Regions from separate parts of the Tepidimonas sp. HKU78 genome, predicted to be linked through region 1. Evidence: predicted binding sites of a transcription regulator. Region 1 holds the regulator's gene; the other holds the start of a gene.

Region 1 (8,225 bases):
GACTTGGTATGTCGAGGGCCCTACCATCGCGCCCAACGACTAGGGTCAACCCTAGGTTGGGTGCGGCCATCGACCCCGCACCGCTGCCCCGACCGCCATGGCGAGTGGGGCCAATCGACCGCCGATGCCACGCATCGGCGCCATGGACGGCGTGTCCGCCCGCCACCCAACCGGGAGCGGCTGGCGCGGACCGCCGCGGACAACGAACAAGGAGTGTGTGCATGACGACGTGCATCGACACCCCGGGCGCTTTCGCCGCCGGCCCGCGGGCCGGGGCCAACCGCCCGACCCCCCCACATCGCGTGGGGCACCGATGGATGCGGCTCTGGCGCGCGGCGAGTCACGGCTTGGCGGCGCTGGGCGTGGGCGTCCTGGCCATCGTAGCGCTGCTGCTGGCGCAGCCCCAGCTGCGCGCCCAACTCGAACGCGGTATGGCCGACTGGCTGCTGGAACGGCACGCCGCGCTGACCCTCGGCGCCGAAATACCCGCCTCGGCGGCAGCCGACCGCCCCGCGGCGATGGACCCCCAGGCACTGCCCCCCGAGCAGCAGCGTGTGGCGCAGTGGTTGGCGCGCAAATACCGTGTCGCCAGCGAACCGCTGGCTGCGCTGGTAGCCGAGGCGCACCAGGTGGGCCGTCAGTTGCGGCTCGATCCGGCGCTGATCCTGGCCGTCATGGCCATCGAGTCGCGTTTCAATCCCTTTGCCGCCAGTCCTTTCGGCGCCCATGGGCTGATGCAGGTCCACACCCGCGTACACGCCGACAAGTTCGATGACTTGGGCGGCACGCTGGCCGCCTTCGACCCGCTCAGCAACCTGCGGGTGGGTGCGCAAATCCTGCACGATGCCATCCGAACGGCAGGCTCCGTACCTGGCGGCCTGCGGCTGTACGTGGGCGCGGTCAGCGTCGATGCGCGCGACTATATCGTCAAGGTGATGGCGGAGCAGGAGCGGCTCAAACGCGTCGCCGCCGGCCAACAGGTGGGCTTCACCGCCTCGATGCCGCTGCCCCCGGGTCTGGTGGTGGACGCTGCGGCACAGGAAGAGACCAATGGCGCCCTGCCGTTGCGAATCGGAGGTGAGCCCACCCCAGACGACGCGCCACCGGCGAGGGGGACGCGACCGTCCTGATAGAATTTGCCGCGCGCGCGACTGGCGATAGGTCCGGCAGCGGCCTTTCCGGGAAGGCCGCCACGCCGCCAACCGACGTGGGGCTCACCACGGGGAAGCGCGCAGCCGCACGAACGCGTCTTCACGACGTGGCCAGCGCGGCGGTCTGCCGTTCGCCTGGGCAACCCGTGTGACAAACCGCCGCACCCGGGTGCAACGCCGCCGACAGGACTGCCCATGTTTGACCGCAATATCCTCATCGAACAGACCGACCCCGAGCTCTGGGCTGCCATCCAGGCCGAAAACGCCCGCCAAGAGCAGCACATCGAGCTGATTGCCAGCGAAAACTACGCCTCGCCCGCCGTCATGGCAGCGCAGGGCACCCAGCTCACCAACAAATATGCCGAAGGCTATCCCGGCCGGCGTTACTACGGTGGTTGTGAGCACGTGGACGTGGCCGAGCAGCTCGCCATCGACCGCGTCAAGCAACTCTTCGGCGCCGAGGCCGCCAACGTGCAGCCCCATTGCGGCGCCAGCGCCAACGAGGCGGTGTTCCTCGCCTTCCTCAAGCCCGGCGACACCATCATGGGCATGAGCCTGGCCGAGGGCGGCCACCTCACGCACGGCATGGCGCTCAACATGAGCGGCAAGTGGTTCAACGTCGTGAGTTACGGCCTCAACGAGCGTGAGGAAATCGACTACGACGCGATGGAGCGAAAGGCGCACGAAACCCGGCCCAAGCTCATCATCGCCGGGGCCAGCGCCTACAGCCTGCGCATCGACTTCGAACGCTTCGCCCGTGTGGCCAAAGAAATCGGCGCCATCTTCATGGTGGACATGGCGCACTACGCCGGCCTGATCGCGGCCGGCGTCTACCCCAATCCCGTGCCGCACGCCGACGTGGTCACCTCCACCACGCACAAGAGCCTGCGTGGCCCGCGCGGCGGCATCATCCTGATGAAGGCCGAGCACGAAAAGGCCATCAACAGCGCCGTCTTCCCCGGCCTGCAAGGGGGGCCGCTGATGCACGTGATCGCTGCCAAGGCGGTGGCCTTCAAAGAAGCGCTGAGCCCCGCGTTCCGCGATTATCAACAGCAGGTGGTGCGCAACGCCCAAGCCATGGCCGAGGCACTGCAGGCGCGCGGCCTGCGCATCGTCAGCGGCCGCACCGAAAGCCACGTGATGCTGGTCGATTTGCGCGCCAAGGGCATCACCGGCAAAGAGGCCGAGGCCGTGCTGGGACAAGCGCACATCACGGTCAACAAAAACGCCATCCCCAACGACCCGCAAAAGCCCATGGTCACGAGCGGCATCCGTCTGGGCACACCCGCCATGACGACGCGCGGCTTCCGAGAGGCCGAGGCGCGGCTGACCGCCAACCTGATCGCCGACGTGCTCGACGATCCGCACAATCCGGCCACCGTCGAGCGCGTGCGCGCGCAGGTCGCCGAGCTGACGGCGCGCTTCCCCGTCTACGGCTGACGCGCCATGAAGTGCCCCTTCTGCGGACACGCCGACACCCAGGTGGTGGAGACGCGCGAGTCCGACGATGGGGTATTCGTGCGCCGCCGCCGCCGCTGCGCCGGCTGCGAGCGGCGCTTTACCACCTACGAACGCGCCGAGGTCACCTTTCCGCAAGTGGTCAAGAAAGACGGGCGGCGCGTCGACTACGACCCCGCCAAACTGCGCGCCAGCATGGCGCTGGCGCTGCGCAAGCGACCGGTGAGCACCGAACGGCTCGATGCCGCCGTCGCCCGCATCGAAGAAAAACTGCTGGCCGAGCCCACGCGCGAGGTGCCCGCGCAGCGCATTGGCGAATGGGTGATGGAGGAGCTGCGCCAGCTCGACCAAGTGGCGTACGTGCGCTTTGCCAGCGTCTACCGCAGCTTCGAGGACGTGGACGCCTTCAGGACACTGATCGACGAGGTGCGCGGCTGACAGGGTCGCGGGCGCGGATCGGCAGTCGCACCTGGGCCACGAACTCACCCTCGGACTCGTACACGCGCAGCCGCGCTTCGGCGTCGTACAGCAAGTCCAGCCGCTCGCGCAGATTGGCCAGCGCCAGCCCATTCCCCCGCGCGCCTGGTGGTGCCTGCGGCGGCGGGAGCGGGTTGCGCACGAACAGCACCAAATGGTCGTCGTCGCGAAACGCCTCGACAGTGACGCAGCCCCCCTCCTCGCGGGGTTCAATACCGTGGCGCACGGCATTCTCGACCAGCGGCTGCAGTGTCAGCGGCGGCAACAAGGCATCGTCGGGGGCGGTGTCGACCTGCCACGCCAGCCGCAGCCGATCACCCAGGCGCACCTGCTCCACCGCCAGGTAGGCACGCGCCAATGCCAGCTCCTCACGCAAGGGCACGAGAGCCCGGGGCTCGGTGAGAAGGGCACGGTAGAGGTCGGCCAGGTCCTCCAGCATCGCTTCGGCGCGCCCGGGATCGCGGCGGATCAGCGTCAACACGCCATTGAGGCTGTTGAACAGAAAGTGTGGCCGCATGCGCGACTGCAGCGCCAGCAACCGGGCCTCAGCCAGCGCGGGCGACAGGCGCTGGTGCCGCCAGTCGAAATAGCCCACCACGGCCAGCCACACGGCCAGCGTCGCCACTACCACCGTGGCCAGTGGCGGCACCGTCAGGCCCAGGCGCTGCAGCCCGAAACGCCACAGCAACGCCACCACCACCGCCAGCAACGCGGTCATCCAAAGAGCCCGCAGGGGCGGCAGACGGCGCAGCCACGGCGCCAACCATGCCAGTACACCCGTGACCGTCAGCAGCACGGGTTCGTACAGCGCGCCCTCCCTCCACCAGCCCGTCCACGCGTGCCCACGCATCGGGGCCTCGATCGCCCACCACAGCAGCCGCAACCCCTCGGCCAGCAGCAGCAGCCGCAGCAACACCCCCAGATTGCGAAAATCCGGTACCGTCAAACGCGCGGTGGGTCGCTGGCGCATGGTGTGGGGTCGACGCGATGTTGGCAGCATAGAAACTGGCCGCGTGCCACCGGGCACGCCGATCGCTGCCGCGCCGATGGTAACGCCGTCGCCCCGTTGCAGGTGCGTGTACGCCAACGAGGCGCTGTCGTACGTGCGGAAGCTGCGACAATCGGGGCCATGTTTACCGGCATCATCACGCACGTCGGGCGCATCGAGGCATTGCACCCGTTGGGCTGCGGCCCGGATCATGGCCTGCGGCTGCAGGTGGCGGCCACCCCGGACTACCTCGACGACGTCGGACTGGGCGACAGCATCGCGATCAACGGCGCGTGCATGACTGTCACCACGCTCGATCGGGCGGGGGGTGCCTTCACCGTGGACGTCTCGGCCGAGTCGCTGGCCCGCACCACGGGGCTGGACCAACCCGGGCCCGTCAACCTGGAAAAAGCGCTGCGCGCCACCGACCGGCTGGGTGGCCACATCGTCAGCGGCCACGTGGACGGGGTGGGTACCGTCACGCGGCTGGAGCCGGTGGGCGAGTCGTGGACACTGGGCGTGCTCGCACCGCCCGTGCTGGCCAAGTACTTGGCCTATAAGGGCTCGATCACGGTCAACGGCGTCAGCCTAACCATCAACCAGGTCACCGACCGCCCCGACGGGTGCGAAGTCACCATCAACCTCATCCCGCACACCGTGCAGCACACCACGCTGGGTACATTGGCGGCTGGATCGCGGGTCAATCTCGAGATCGATATGATGGCGCGTTACGTCGAACGCATGCTCTCGCTCGGCGCCACGCCGGCGTCGGCGTGACGGCGACGGCGCGATCTACCCTATGCACACCCCTGCTTGCGCCCCCTCTGCTGGCCCGGCCGAGGCCGTGGCCCCCATTTCACCGGTCGACGACATCGTCGCCGAGTTGCGCGCCGGGCGCATGGTCATCCTGGTCGATGAGGAAGACCGCGAAAACGAAGGCGACTTGGTGCTCGCCGCCGATCATGTCACGCCCGAAGCGATCAATTTCATGGCCAAGTACGGCCGCGGGCTGATCTGCCTGACGCTGACGCGCCAGCGCTGCGAGCAGCTGCAGCTGCCGCCCATGGTGCCGCGCAACGGCACCAAGATGGGCACGGCGTTTACCGTCTCCATCGAAGCGGCCGAAGGCGTGACCACCGGCATCTCGGCCGCGGACCGGGCGCACACCATTCGCGTCGCCGTCGCCCCCAACGCACGCCCCGACGATCTGGTGCAACCCGGGCACGTGTTCCCGCTGCAGGCGGTCGATGGCGGCGTGCTGATGCGCGCTGGCCACACCGAAGCCGGCTGCGACCTCGCCGCCATGGCGGGCTGCACGCCAGCCGCGGTGATCTGCGAGATCATGAACGACGACGGCACCATGGCGCGGCTGCCCGATCTGCAGCGCTTTGCGGCGCGGCATGGGCTCAAGATCGGCACCATCGCCGATCTGATCGAATACCGCAGCCGCACCGAAAGCCTGGTGCGCCGGGTCGGCAGCCGGCCGCTGCAGACGGCCTATGGCCCCTTCACCGCACACGCGTACCGCGACCAGACGGGCGGCGGTGTGCACCTGGCGCTGGTGGTGGGTCAGTGGGGGCCCGACGACGCGGTGCCGGTGCGCGTGCACGAGCCCCTGTCGCTGCTGGACGCGTTGGAAGTCGGCCGCCGCATGCACTCTTGGAGCCTGGAGGCCAGCCTGCGCCACCTGCAACAGGCGGGTCGTGGCGTGGCGGTGTTGCTCAATGCGGGCGAGAGCGCCGAGCAGCTGCTGGCGCAGTTCGACGGCACCGCCCGATCGTCACAAGCGCCCGAGCGCGGCCGCATGGATTTGCGCACGTACGGCATCGGCGCGCAGATATTGCGCGACTGCGGCATCCACCGCATGGCGCTGCTCGGCCCCCCCCGGCGTATGCCCAGCATGACCGGTTACGGGCTTGAAGTGGTCGGCTTTGTTCACCCCCAACCCCCGGAAGGAAACTCGACATGATGGGAGCGCACAAAGGGCAAGCTGCGGCGCTGGATGGCCGTGGCCTGCGCATCGGCATCGTGCAGGCGCGCTTCAACCAGGGCATCACCGACGCCCTGGCCAACGCCTGCCGCGACGAGCTGCGCGCGCTGGGCGTGGCTGATGCCGACGTCGTGCTGGAGCAAGTGCCCGGCGCGCTCGAGGTGCCGCTCGCCCTGCAGGCGATGGCGCAAAGCGGCCGCTTCGACGCCCTGATCGCGCTCGGCTGCGTGATTCGCGGCGAGACCTACCACTTCGAGCTGGTGTGCAACGAGTCGGCAGCGGGCATCACGCGCGTGGGGCTGGATCACCACATCCCGATCGCCAACGCCATCCTCACCACCGAAAATCTGTCGCAGGCCGTCGCTCGGCAGGACGAAAAACCCCGTGACGCGGCACGCGTGGCGGTGGAGATGGCCGCGCTGCTGCGGCGCTACCCGCTCGACTGACCCCCGTGGTCTGGGACAATAGCGCCCATGACCAAAGCATCCGAAAAATCTGCCCGCACCCGTGCGCGCGAATTCGCCCTGCAAGGGCTCTACCAGCACCTGGTCGGCCGCAACGAGGCAGCCGACATCGATGTCTTTACGCGCGACCTCAGCGGCTTTCACAAAGCGGATAGCGCGCACTACGACGCGCTGCTGCACGGCTGCATTGCGCAGGCCAGCGAATTGGACGCGCACCTGAGCCCGCTGCTCGACCGCCCGCTGGCGGAGCTGTCGCCCATCGAGCATGCCGTGCTGTGGATCGGCGCCTACGAGCTGCAGCACTGTCCCGACGTGCCCTGGCGCGTCGTTCTCAACGAATGCATCGAACTGGCCAAGACCTTTGGCGGCACCGACGGACACAAATTCGTCAACGGCGTGCTCAACCGCCTGGCCCCCCAGCTACGACCCGAGGAGGTGGCGCGTGATCCCGCCCGCCGCAGCTGAACCGTCGGCCGCCAGCGCCGCGCCGGGGCACACCTGGCCCGTGCGCATCTACTGGGAAGACACCGACGCGGGTGGCATCGTCTACTATGCCAACTACCTGAAGTTTTTCGAGCGTGCGCGCACCGAGTGGTTGCGCAGCCTGGGGCTGGGGCAGCAAGCGCTGCGCGAGCGCACCGGTGGCATGTTCGTCGTCGGTGCGATCGAGGTACGCTATCTGCGCCCGGCGCGGCTGGACGACGAACTGACGATCCACACACGTGTACGGGAACTCGGGCGCGCCACCGTGACACTGCAACAGCAGGCGTGGCGGACCGGCGACGGCAGCGGGCCGCTGTGCGAGGGCACGGTGCGCATCGGTTGGGTGCAAGCCGATGCGTTGCGCCCCGCCCGGCTGCCTGCCGAAGTGGCCGCTGCGCTGGCCGGCACCCTGCCCACCGACAGCCAAGGAACACGATCCGCATGACACATGAGTTTTCCGTCGTCGAGCTAATGCTCAACGCCTCCTGGGTGGTGCAGGCGGTGGTGTTGTTGCTCGTGGGGGTCTCCATCACCAGCTGGGCGGCCATCTTGCGCAAGGTCTTTGCGCTCAAGCGCGTGCGGCGCCTGACAGACGAGTTCGAGCGCGACTTCTGGTCCGGCGGCAACCTGCAGACGCTGTACGAGTCGTCGCTGCGCCGCGCGCCGGAAGGCAGCCCCATGGAGCGCATCTTCGCCAGCGGTATGCGCGAATTTCTCAAGCTGCGCGAGCGGCGCATCACCCAGCCCGACGCGCTGCTCGACGGCGCCCGGCGCGCCATGCGTGCGGCCTACCAGCGCGAGCTCGACGCGCTGGAGGTCAACCTGTCGTTCCTGGGCTCGGTCGGCTCGGTGTCGCCCTACGTGGGCTTGTTCGGCACCGTCTGGGGCATCATGCACGCCTTCACTGGCTTGGCTGCGCTGACGCAAGTGACGCTGGCCACCGTGGCGCCGGCCATCGCCGAAGCGCTGGTGGCCACCGCCATCGGGCTGTTCGCCGCCATTCCGGCCGTGGTGGCCTACAACCGCTTTGCGCACGACATCGACCGCCTGGCCAACCGGCTGGAGACCTTCATCGAAGAGTTTTCCAACATCCTGCACCGCCACGCGGGTGCCGCAGGACACTGAGCCACGGAGGCGCTCGCCATGCCCGCCATCGCCCCTCGTCGAAGCGGCCGCCGCGCGATCACCGAGATCAATATGGTGCCCTTCATCGA
Region 2 (8,225 bases), 1.4 Mb from region 1:
CTGCACCTGGCAGCCGCGCACGTCGTGGCGGCCCCGGCGCAGGATCAGCACCACGTCATAGGCGGTGCAGCCACCCGTGCCTGCCAGCACCAGCTCCATCGGGCGTGGGGCCAGATTGGCGCCACTGGTCTGCGGCTGGGCGGGGTCGACCGCGCCGTCCATCGCCACCACGTGCCCGCTGCCCGTCGCGGCCACGAAACCCATGTTCGAGCCGGCACCCAGGGCGCCGGTCCAGGTCACCGAGCATTCCATACGACTGTCTCCAGAACGACACGAGCACCGCCTCGTGACGCCAAAAATGTTGCACCGCAATATCAGCCAGCTATAATAGAGGGCGTGGGCGACGCGAAAAGCGCTCAGCCTCCAACGGTTGTCTCCTCTGCCCTCTATGGGTGGTTCCAAGCCCAGGCATCGCGCCTGGGCTTTTTTTTGAACACCGGCGGCGGGCCGCAGCGCCGACGGCACCTTATGATAGACGCAACGCTCACGTCATCGTCATGCCCGCCAAAGCCCCTCCATCTCACCCTGCTCTAGGCTCGGCCACCGAATTGACCCCGGCCGACTATCTGAAAAAGATCGTCACCGCGCGCGTATACGACGTGGCGCGCGAGACACCGCTGGAGCCCGCGCGCCATCTCAGCCGCCGCCTGCACAACAAGGTGCTGCTCAAGCGCGAGGACCAGCAGCCGGTCTTTAGCTTCAAGTTGCGCGGCGCCTACAACAAGCTGGCGCACCTGTCGCCCGAGGAGTTGCAGCGCGGCGTCATCTGCGCCTCGGCTGGCAACCATGCGCAAGGGGTGGCGCTGGGCGCGCACAAGCTGGGCGCGCGCGCAGTCATCGTCATGCCCACCACCACGCCACAGGTCAAGATCGACGCCGTGCGCGCGCTCGGTGGCGATGTGGTGCTGCACGGCGACAGTTACTCCGACGCGGCCCAGCACGCCACCGCGCTGGCCCAAGCGCAGGGGCTGACCTTCGTGCACCCCTTCGACGACCCGGACGTCATCGCTGGCCAGGGCACCATCGCCATGGAAATGCTGCGCCAACTGCAGGGCCTGGGGTCGAACCGGCTCGATGCCGTGTTCGTCGCCATCGGCGGCGGCGGCCTGATCGCGGGCGTGGTCAACTTCTTCAAGGCGGTGCGACCCGACATCCGCGTCATCGGCGTGCAAATGAGCGACTCCGACGCCATGCTGCGCTCGGTGCGCGCGGGCCAACGGGTGCAGCTGGATGAAGTCGGGCTGTTTTCCGACGGCACCGCGGTCAAGCTCGTGGGTGAGGAGACCTTTCGCATCGCACGGGAACTGGTCGATGACTATGTCACCGTCGACACCGACGAAGTGTGCGCCGCCATCAAGGACGTGTTCGTCGACACGCGCAGCATCGTCGAGCCTGCGGGCGCGATGGCGGTGGCAGCGATCAAAAAATACGTCGCCCAGCACAAGACGCGGGGTGAGACGTACGCCGCCATCCTGTGCGGCGCCAACATGAATTTCGACCGCCTGCGCTTCGTGGCCGAACGCGCTGAGGTCGGCGAAGAGCGCGAGGCGCTGTTTGCCGTCACCATTCCCGAAGAGCGCGGCAGCTTTTTGCGCTTTTTGCAGGCCATCGGCAGCCTGCCCGGCGGGCCGCGTAACGTCACCGAGTTCAACTACCGCATCCATGACGCGCAGCAGGCCCACGTCTTCGTGGGCCTGACCACGCACGGCCGGGGCGAGAGCGCCAAGATCGCGGCGGCCTTCGAAAAGCACGGCTTTGCGACGCTGGACCTCACCCACGACGACCTGGCGCAAGAGCACATCCGGCACATGGTCGGCGGTCACTCGCCGCTGGCGCAGGACGAGCGGCTGCTGCGCTTCGTCTTTCCCGAACGGCCCGGCGCGTTGCTGAAGTTTCTCACCCTCATGCGCCCGAGCTGGAACATCAGCCTGTTCCACTACCGCAACCAGGGCGCCGACTACGGCCGCATCCTGGTCGGCCTGCAGGTGCCCCCAAAGGACGACAAGGCATTCCAGCGCTTCCTGCGCGAACTGGGCTACCCCTACGTCGAAGAAACCGACAATCCCGTGTACCGGTTGTTTTTGCGCGGGTGATTCCACTCCCAACTCGTTCCAGCTCAACCAACTGGTGCGCTGATCCGCCCCGAGGAGTGCATGATCCCTCTCGCACCCCCCGACCACCCCGCCCCCACCGAGGGCACGTGGCTGGCCCAGGCACGCTGGGTGCCGTCGCCGCACCACGGCCCGCGCCCGCCCGGCGCGTCGCTCGATTTGATCGTCGTGCACTCGATCAGCCTGCCGCCCGGCGAATACGGCGGCGCCGCGATCGAGCAGCTCTTCACCGGCACGCTTGACTGGGAGGCGCACCCCTACTTTCAGCGCATCCGCGGGCTGGAGGTGTCCAGCCACTTCCTGATCCGGCGCGACGGCGAGCTCGTGCAATTCGTCGCCTGCGAGCGCCGCGCCTGGCACGCCGGCGTGTCGCAGTGGCAGGGGCGGGCCAACTGCAACGATTTTTCCATTGGTGTGGAGCTGGAGGGGTTGGAAGGCGACACCTTCGAACCCGCACAGTACGACGCACTGGCCGAGCTGTGCCATACCTTGCGCGCGCGCTGGCCCACCTTGTGCGCGGTGGCGGGCCACGAACACATCGCCCCGGGCCGCAAGCGTGACCCGGGCCCCGGCTTCGACTGGGCACGCCTGATCGCGCTGACCGGCTGGCCCGCGCACGCCTTTGCCAGCACCGCAGGCGCGGCCCCCATGCCGCGCTAGTCGTCCCCTCCGGGGCAACCCGAGGATATCGGCGGGGCGTCGAGATTGAAAAATTTTCGCGCCTGGCCTCTTGTCCCGCCCGCCATGCCCGCTACACTAGCGGTAGTGTTTTTTCTCAACGACGGACACTAGATCTAGTGTTTCGCCGTCGTCCCTGTGGACATCACCCTCAGCGAGGCTCCATGCAGACCACCCTCTCCACCCCCCCGTCCGGCGCCAGCGTCGCGGCCGTGCCCGAGGCCGCCCGCCCCCTCCCCGCCGGCACGTTGCCGCACTACCAGATCATTCGGCGCAACGGCGCCGTGGTGCCATTCGAGCCCAGCAAAATCGCCGTCGCGATGATGAAGGCCTTCTTGGCCGTGCACGGCCCGCAGGGCGCCGCGTCGGCCAGCGTGCGTGAGACGGTCGATCAACTCACGCAGGCGGTCGTGCGCGCGCTCATGCGCTCGCGCCCTGGCGGTGGCACGTTCCATATCGAAGACGTGCAAGACCAGGTCGAGCTGGGCTTGATGCGCGGCGGCCACCACGAGGTCGCGCGCGCCTACGTGCTGTACCGCGAGCGCCGGGCGCAAGAGCGCGCCGCCAAAGCCGCACAGGCGCAGCCGGTGCAGCCCGTGCTGCATGTACTCGACCGCGGTGAGCGCCGCCCGCTCGACCTGGCGCAACTCAAGGCCTTGATCCACTCCGCCGTCGAAGGGCTGGGCCCGGACGTGCAGGCCGAACCCATCGTCGCCGAGACGCTGCGCAACCTCTACGACGGCGTGCCGCTGGAAGAGGTGCACAAGGCCGCCATTCTGGCCGCGCGCACGAAGATCGAAACCGACCCCGACTACACCTACGCCACGGCGCGCCTGCTGCTGCACACCATCTACAAAGAGGTGCTGGGCGAGGAGGTCACGCATGCGCAAATGCACACGCGTTACGCGGAGTATTTCCCCGCCTTCATCAAAAAAGGCGTGGAGGCGGAGCTGCTCAACCCCGAGCTGCTCACGTTCGACCTACAGCGGCTGGGCGCGGCGCTCAAGGCCGAGCGCGATCTGAAATTCGACTACCTCGGTCTGCAAACGCTGTACGACCGCTACTTTCTGCACGTACGCAAGCAACGCATCGAGCTGCCGCAAGCGTTCTTCATGCGCGTGGCCATGGGCCTGGCGCTCAACGAAATCGACCGCGAAGCGCGTGCCATCGAGTTCTACGAAGTGCTGTCGTCGTTCGACTTCATGAGCAGCACGCCCACGCTGTTCAACAGCGGCACGCTGCGTTCGCAATTGTCGAGCTGCTACCTCACCACCGTCCCGGACGATCTGGAAGGCATTTACGACGCCATCAAGGAAAACGCGCTGCTGTCCAAATTTGCCGGCGGCCTGGGCAACGACTGGACGCGCGTGCGCGCGCTGGGCAGCCACATCAAGGGCACCAATGGCGAGTCGCAGGGCGTGGTGCCGTTCCTGAAAGTGGTCAACGACACCGCCGTCGCTGTCAACCAGGGCGGCAAGCGCAAGGGCGCGGTGTGCTGCTATTTGGAGACCTGGCACCTCGATATCGAAGAATTTCTGGAGCTGCGCAAAAATACCGGCGACGACCGGCGCCGCACACACGACATGAACACGGCGAACTGGATTCCAGACCTGTTCATGAAGCGCGTGATGGAAAACGGCATGTGGACGCTGTTTTCGCCTTCCAGCGTGCCCGATCTGCACGACAAGGTCGGGCGCGCGTTCGAAGAAGCCTATCTCGCCTACGAAGAAAAAGCCGCGCGTGGCGAAATCCAACCCAGCAAGCAGGTGCGCGCCGTCGACCTGTGGCGCAAGATGCTGACCATGTTGTTCGAGACCGGGCACCCCTGGATCACGTTCAAGGACCCCTGCAACATCCGCAGCCCACAACAGCACGTCGGCGTGGTGCATTCGTCCAACCTGTGCACCGAAATCACCCTCAACACCAGCGACACCGAAACCGCGGTGTGCAACCTGGGCTCGATCAACCTGGCTCAGCACCTCAAAGACGGCCCCGCGGGCAAAGAACTCGACCACGACAAGCTGCAGCGCACCATCACGGTGGCCATGCGCATGCTCGACAACGTGATCGACATCAACTACTACGCCGTCAAGAAAGCGCGCGACTCCAACCTGCGCCATCGACCGGTGGGCCTGGGTATCATGGGCTTTCAAGACGCGCTCTACGAGCTGCGCATCCCCTATGCGTCACCGCAGGCGATCGAATTCGCCGACCGGTCGATGGAGGCGGTGTGCTACTACGCCTATTGGGCCAGCAGCGACTTGGCGGTGGAGCGCGGTCGGTACTCGACCTACAAAGGCTCGCTGTGGGAGCGCGGCATCCTGCCGCCCGACAGCTTGGACCTGCTGGCGCAAGAGCGCGGCGGCTATTTGGAGGTGGACCGCTCGCGCACGCTGGACTGGGACGCGCTGCGTGCCAAGATCGCGCGCGACGGCATGCGCAACTCCAACTGCATCGCCATCGCCCCCACGGCCACGATTTCCAACATCGTTGGCGTCGACGCCTCGATCGAACCGTGCTTTGGCAACCTGTCGGTCAAGTCCAACCTGTCAGGTGAATTCACGGTCATCAACCACTACCTGGTCAAGGACCTCAAACGCCTGGGCCTGTGGGACGAAGTGATGATCATGGACCTGAAGCATTTCGACGGGTCGCTCTGGCCCATCGATCGCGTGCCACAGGAGCTCAAAGAGCTGTACCGCACGGCGTTCGAAATCGAGCCGGTGTGGCTGGTGGAGGCAGCGGCACGGCGCCAGAAATGGATCGACCAGGCCCAATCGCTCAACATTTACATGGCGGGCGCTTCGGGCAAAAAACTGGACGAAACCTACAAACTCGCGTGGATCCGCGGCCTCAAGACCACCTACTACCTGCGCACCACCAGCGCCACGCACGCTGAAAAAGCCACCGTGCGCAGCGGCGCGCTCAACGCGGTGCCGACGGCGGGTGGCACGTCGGCGCTCGCCGCGGCCACCGTGCCGCCTGCCATGACGCCCAGGGTGACAGAGCCCGCGACCGACATCAAATTCTGCGCCATCGACGACCCGGGCTGCGAAGCCTGCCAATGACGAGAGCCAGCGCCCACGACACCCGTGCGGATGACCCGATTGATGCCCCGGCGCCACAGTCCGGGGCATCAAGCCCCCGCAAAAGTCGCAACGCCCCGTCAAACCCTTGTCATTTCGACGAGATTTTTCAATAATTCACCGAATCGGACACCACCATGTTGACTTGGGAAGACCACACCCCCACCGCTGCCCCCCAACCGGCACGTCCAGCGCCCGATGCCGCTCCAACGCACCGGCCGTCGGTGGCGGCCCAGCCCGTGTTTGGTGCACGCCCTGCGCAGACCGTCGCGGGTTTCGACTATGTGTCGCCGGTCAGCGCCACGATCGGCGCGCATCCTCCTGCCGCGGCCACTGCCGTTTCGCCAGCGTCGGCGCAGCCGGGCACCCAATACCGCCGCGTCAACGTGGCCGACAAGCGCATCATCAACGGCCAGACCGACGTCAACCAGCTCGTGCCGTTCAAATACAAATGGGCGTGGGAGAAATACCTCGCCACCTGCGCCAACCACTGGATGCCGCAGGAAATCAACATGTCACGCGACATCGCGCTGTGGAAAGACCCCAACGGCCTGACCGAGGACGAACGCCGCATCGTCAAGCGCAACCTGGGCTTTTTCGTCACGGCCGATTCGCTCGCAGCCAACAACATCGTGCTGGGCACGTATCGCCACATCACCGCACCCGAATGCCGGCAGTTTTTGCTGCGGCAGGCCTTCGAAGAGGCGATCCACACCCACGCCTACCAGTACATCGTCGAGTCGCTGGGGCTGGACGAGGGCGAAATCTTCAACGCCTACCACGAAATCCCGTCGATTCGGGACAAGGATGAGTTTTTGATCCCGTTCATCGACGCGATCATGGACCCCAACTTCCGCACCGGCACGCCCGAAAACGACCAGAAACTGCTCAAGAGCCTGATCGTCTTCGCCTGCCTGATGGAGGGGCTGTTCTTCTACGTCGGCTTCACCCAAATCCTGGCACTGGGCCGGCAAAACAAAATGACCGGCGCGGCCGAGCAGTACCAGTACATCCTGCGCGACGAGTCGATGCACTGTAACTTTGGCATCGACATGATCAACCAGCTCAAGCTCGAAAATCCCCACCTGTGGACGCCCGAGTTCAAGCAGGAGATCAAGGAGCTGTTTCTGACCGCAGTGGACCTGGAATACCGCTACGCCGAGGATACGATGCCGCGCGGCGTGCTCGGGCTCAACGCCAGCATGTTCAAGGGCTATCTGCGCTACATCGCCAACCGGCGCGCCACCCAGATCGGCCTGGAGCCGCTCTTCCCCAACGAGGAAAACCCCTTCCCCTGGATGAGCGAGATGATCGACCTGAAGAAGGAGCGCAATTTCTTCGAGACGCGCGTGATCGAGTACCAGTCCGGCGGCGCCCTGTCCTGGGACTGATCCCCCGCCAACGCCTGGGTCGCGCGGCCGTCACCGTTTTCCCCACCCGCCAACCTCAAGCAGGAGACCCCCCATGGCAACCGCGAAGAAGGCCGCCGCCGCGGCCACCGAGTCCGCGAAGAAAAAGACGGCCGCCGCTGCGCCGACAACCCAGAAGGTGACGGCCAAGAAAGCGCCCGCCACGGCTGCGGCGGGCGCCGAACCCGCGCCCTCCAAAGCGGCCACCAAGGCGTCATCCAAAGCCACACCCAAGGCGACGAGCAAGACCGCAGCCCCCACGGCAGCCAGCGCTTCCGCGCCGGCCAAGAAAGCCGCGCCCAAGAAAAAGGCCGCCGCGGTGACCGCCGAACCCGCGGCGACCGCCCAGAAGCCCACGACCAAGAAACCTGCGGCTAAAACGAGCGCAGCCGCCAGCGCGAGCGGCAAGACGACCGCAGCGAAGTCGACGTCCACCGCGGCCAGCGCCCCGGCGAAAAAGGCGGCCGAAAAAACGACCGAAAAGACGGCGGTGAAAGCACCGGCAAAAAAGACATCGAGCGCGAAGACGGCCACCCCGAGCGCCACACCGGCCGTCAAGGCCGAGAAAGTGGTCAAAGCCTCGAAGGCGACGGCCTCGAAGGACGAGGCGCCGAAGGCGAAAAAAACCGCCAAGGCAGGCAAAACGGACAAAGCCGCCAAAGGCGAATCCGCTGGCGACAAGGCTCCTACCCAAGCGTCTGGCGCCAAGGCCAAGTCCAAAGGCAAGGCCGAGGCCGCTGCCGCGCCCAGCGCCCAAACCAAGCTCAACCCCAAGGCGGCGTGGCCGTTCCCGACCGGTCCACGGCCCTGAGTGCGGGTGCCTTGCGCTTCCCTGCCGCGTGGCGGGGTGGCTTTGGCCCATCGGGCTCAAAGGCTGAAACGGTAGTTCTGCCCGCCTTGGGTGGCGATCTTGGCCGCGCCCATGCGGTTGCCCAGTCGCG

What was found. Region 1 encodes NrdR, which represses ribonucleotide reductase genes. Its sites were predicted from a motif close to CACNANATNTNGTG; they were not measured.
Region 2: the regulator NrdR is predicted to act here: its motif matches at 2,898-2,911, upstream of ACPYIS_RS07320 (ribonucleoside-diphosphate reductase subunit alpha).

What each region holds. Positions count from the first base shown of each region.
Region 1 covers NZ_CP187547.1:88,532-96,756, forward strand. Annotated here, with positions in the region: gene ACPYIS_RS00455 (transglycosylase SLT domain-containing protein) at 222-1,130, shown strand; gene glyA (serine hydroxymethyltransferase) at 1,347-2,591, shown strand; gene nrdR (transcriptional regulator NrdR) at 2,598-3,047, shown strand; gene ACPYIS_RS00470 (sensor histidine kinase) at 3,016-4,056, opposite strand; gene ACPYIS_RS00475 (riboflavin synthase) at 4,216-4,851, shown strand; gene ribBA (bifunctional 3,4-dihydroxy-2-butanone-4-phosphate synthase/GTP cyclohydrolase II) at 4,874-6,043, shown strand; gene ribH (6,7-dimethyl-8-ribityllumazine synthase) at 6,040-6,510, shown strand; gene nusB (transcription antitermination factor NusB) at 6,538-6,993, shown strand; gene ybgC (tol-pal system-associated acyl-CoA thioesterase) at 6,971-7,456, shown strand; gene tolQ (protein TolQ) at 7,453-8,136, shown strand; gene ACPYIS_RS00505 (ExbD/TolR family protein) at 8,155-8,225, shown strand, end outside.
Region 2 covers NZ_CP187547.1:1,450,115-1,458,339, reverse strand. Annotated here, with positions in the region: gene ACPYIS_RS07335 (OsmC family protein) at 1-252, opposite strand, end outside; gene ilvA (threonine ammonia-lyase, biosynthetic) at 498-2,093, shown strand; gene ampD (1,6-anhydro-N-acetylmuramyl-L-alanine amidase AmpD) at 2,154-2,771, shown strand; gene ACPYIS_RS07320 (ribonucleoside-diphosphate reductase subunit alpha) at 2,954-5,857, shown strand; gene ACPYIS_RS07315 (ribonucleotide-diphosphate reductase subunit beta) at 6,013-7,266, shown strand; gene ACPYIS_RS07310 (histone H1) at 7,340-8,095, shown strand; gene ACPYIS_RS07305 (carbohydrate kinase family protein) at 8,152-8,225, opposite strand, start outside.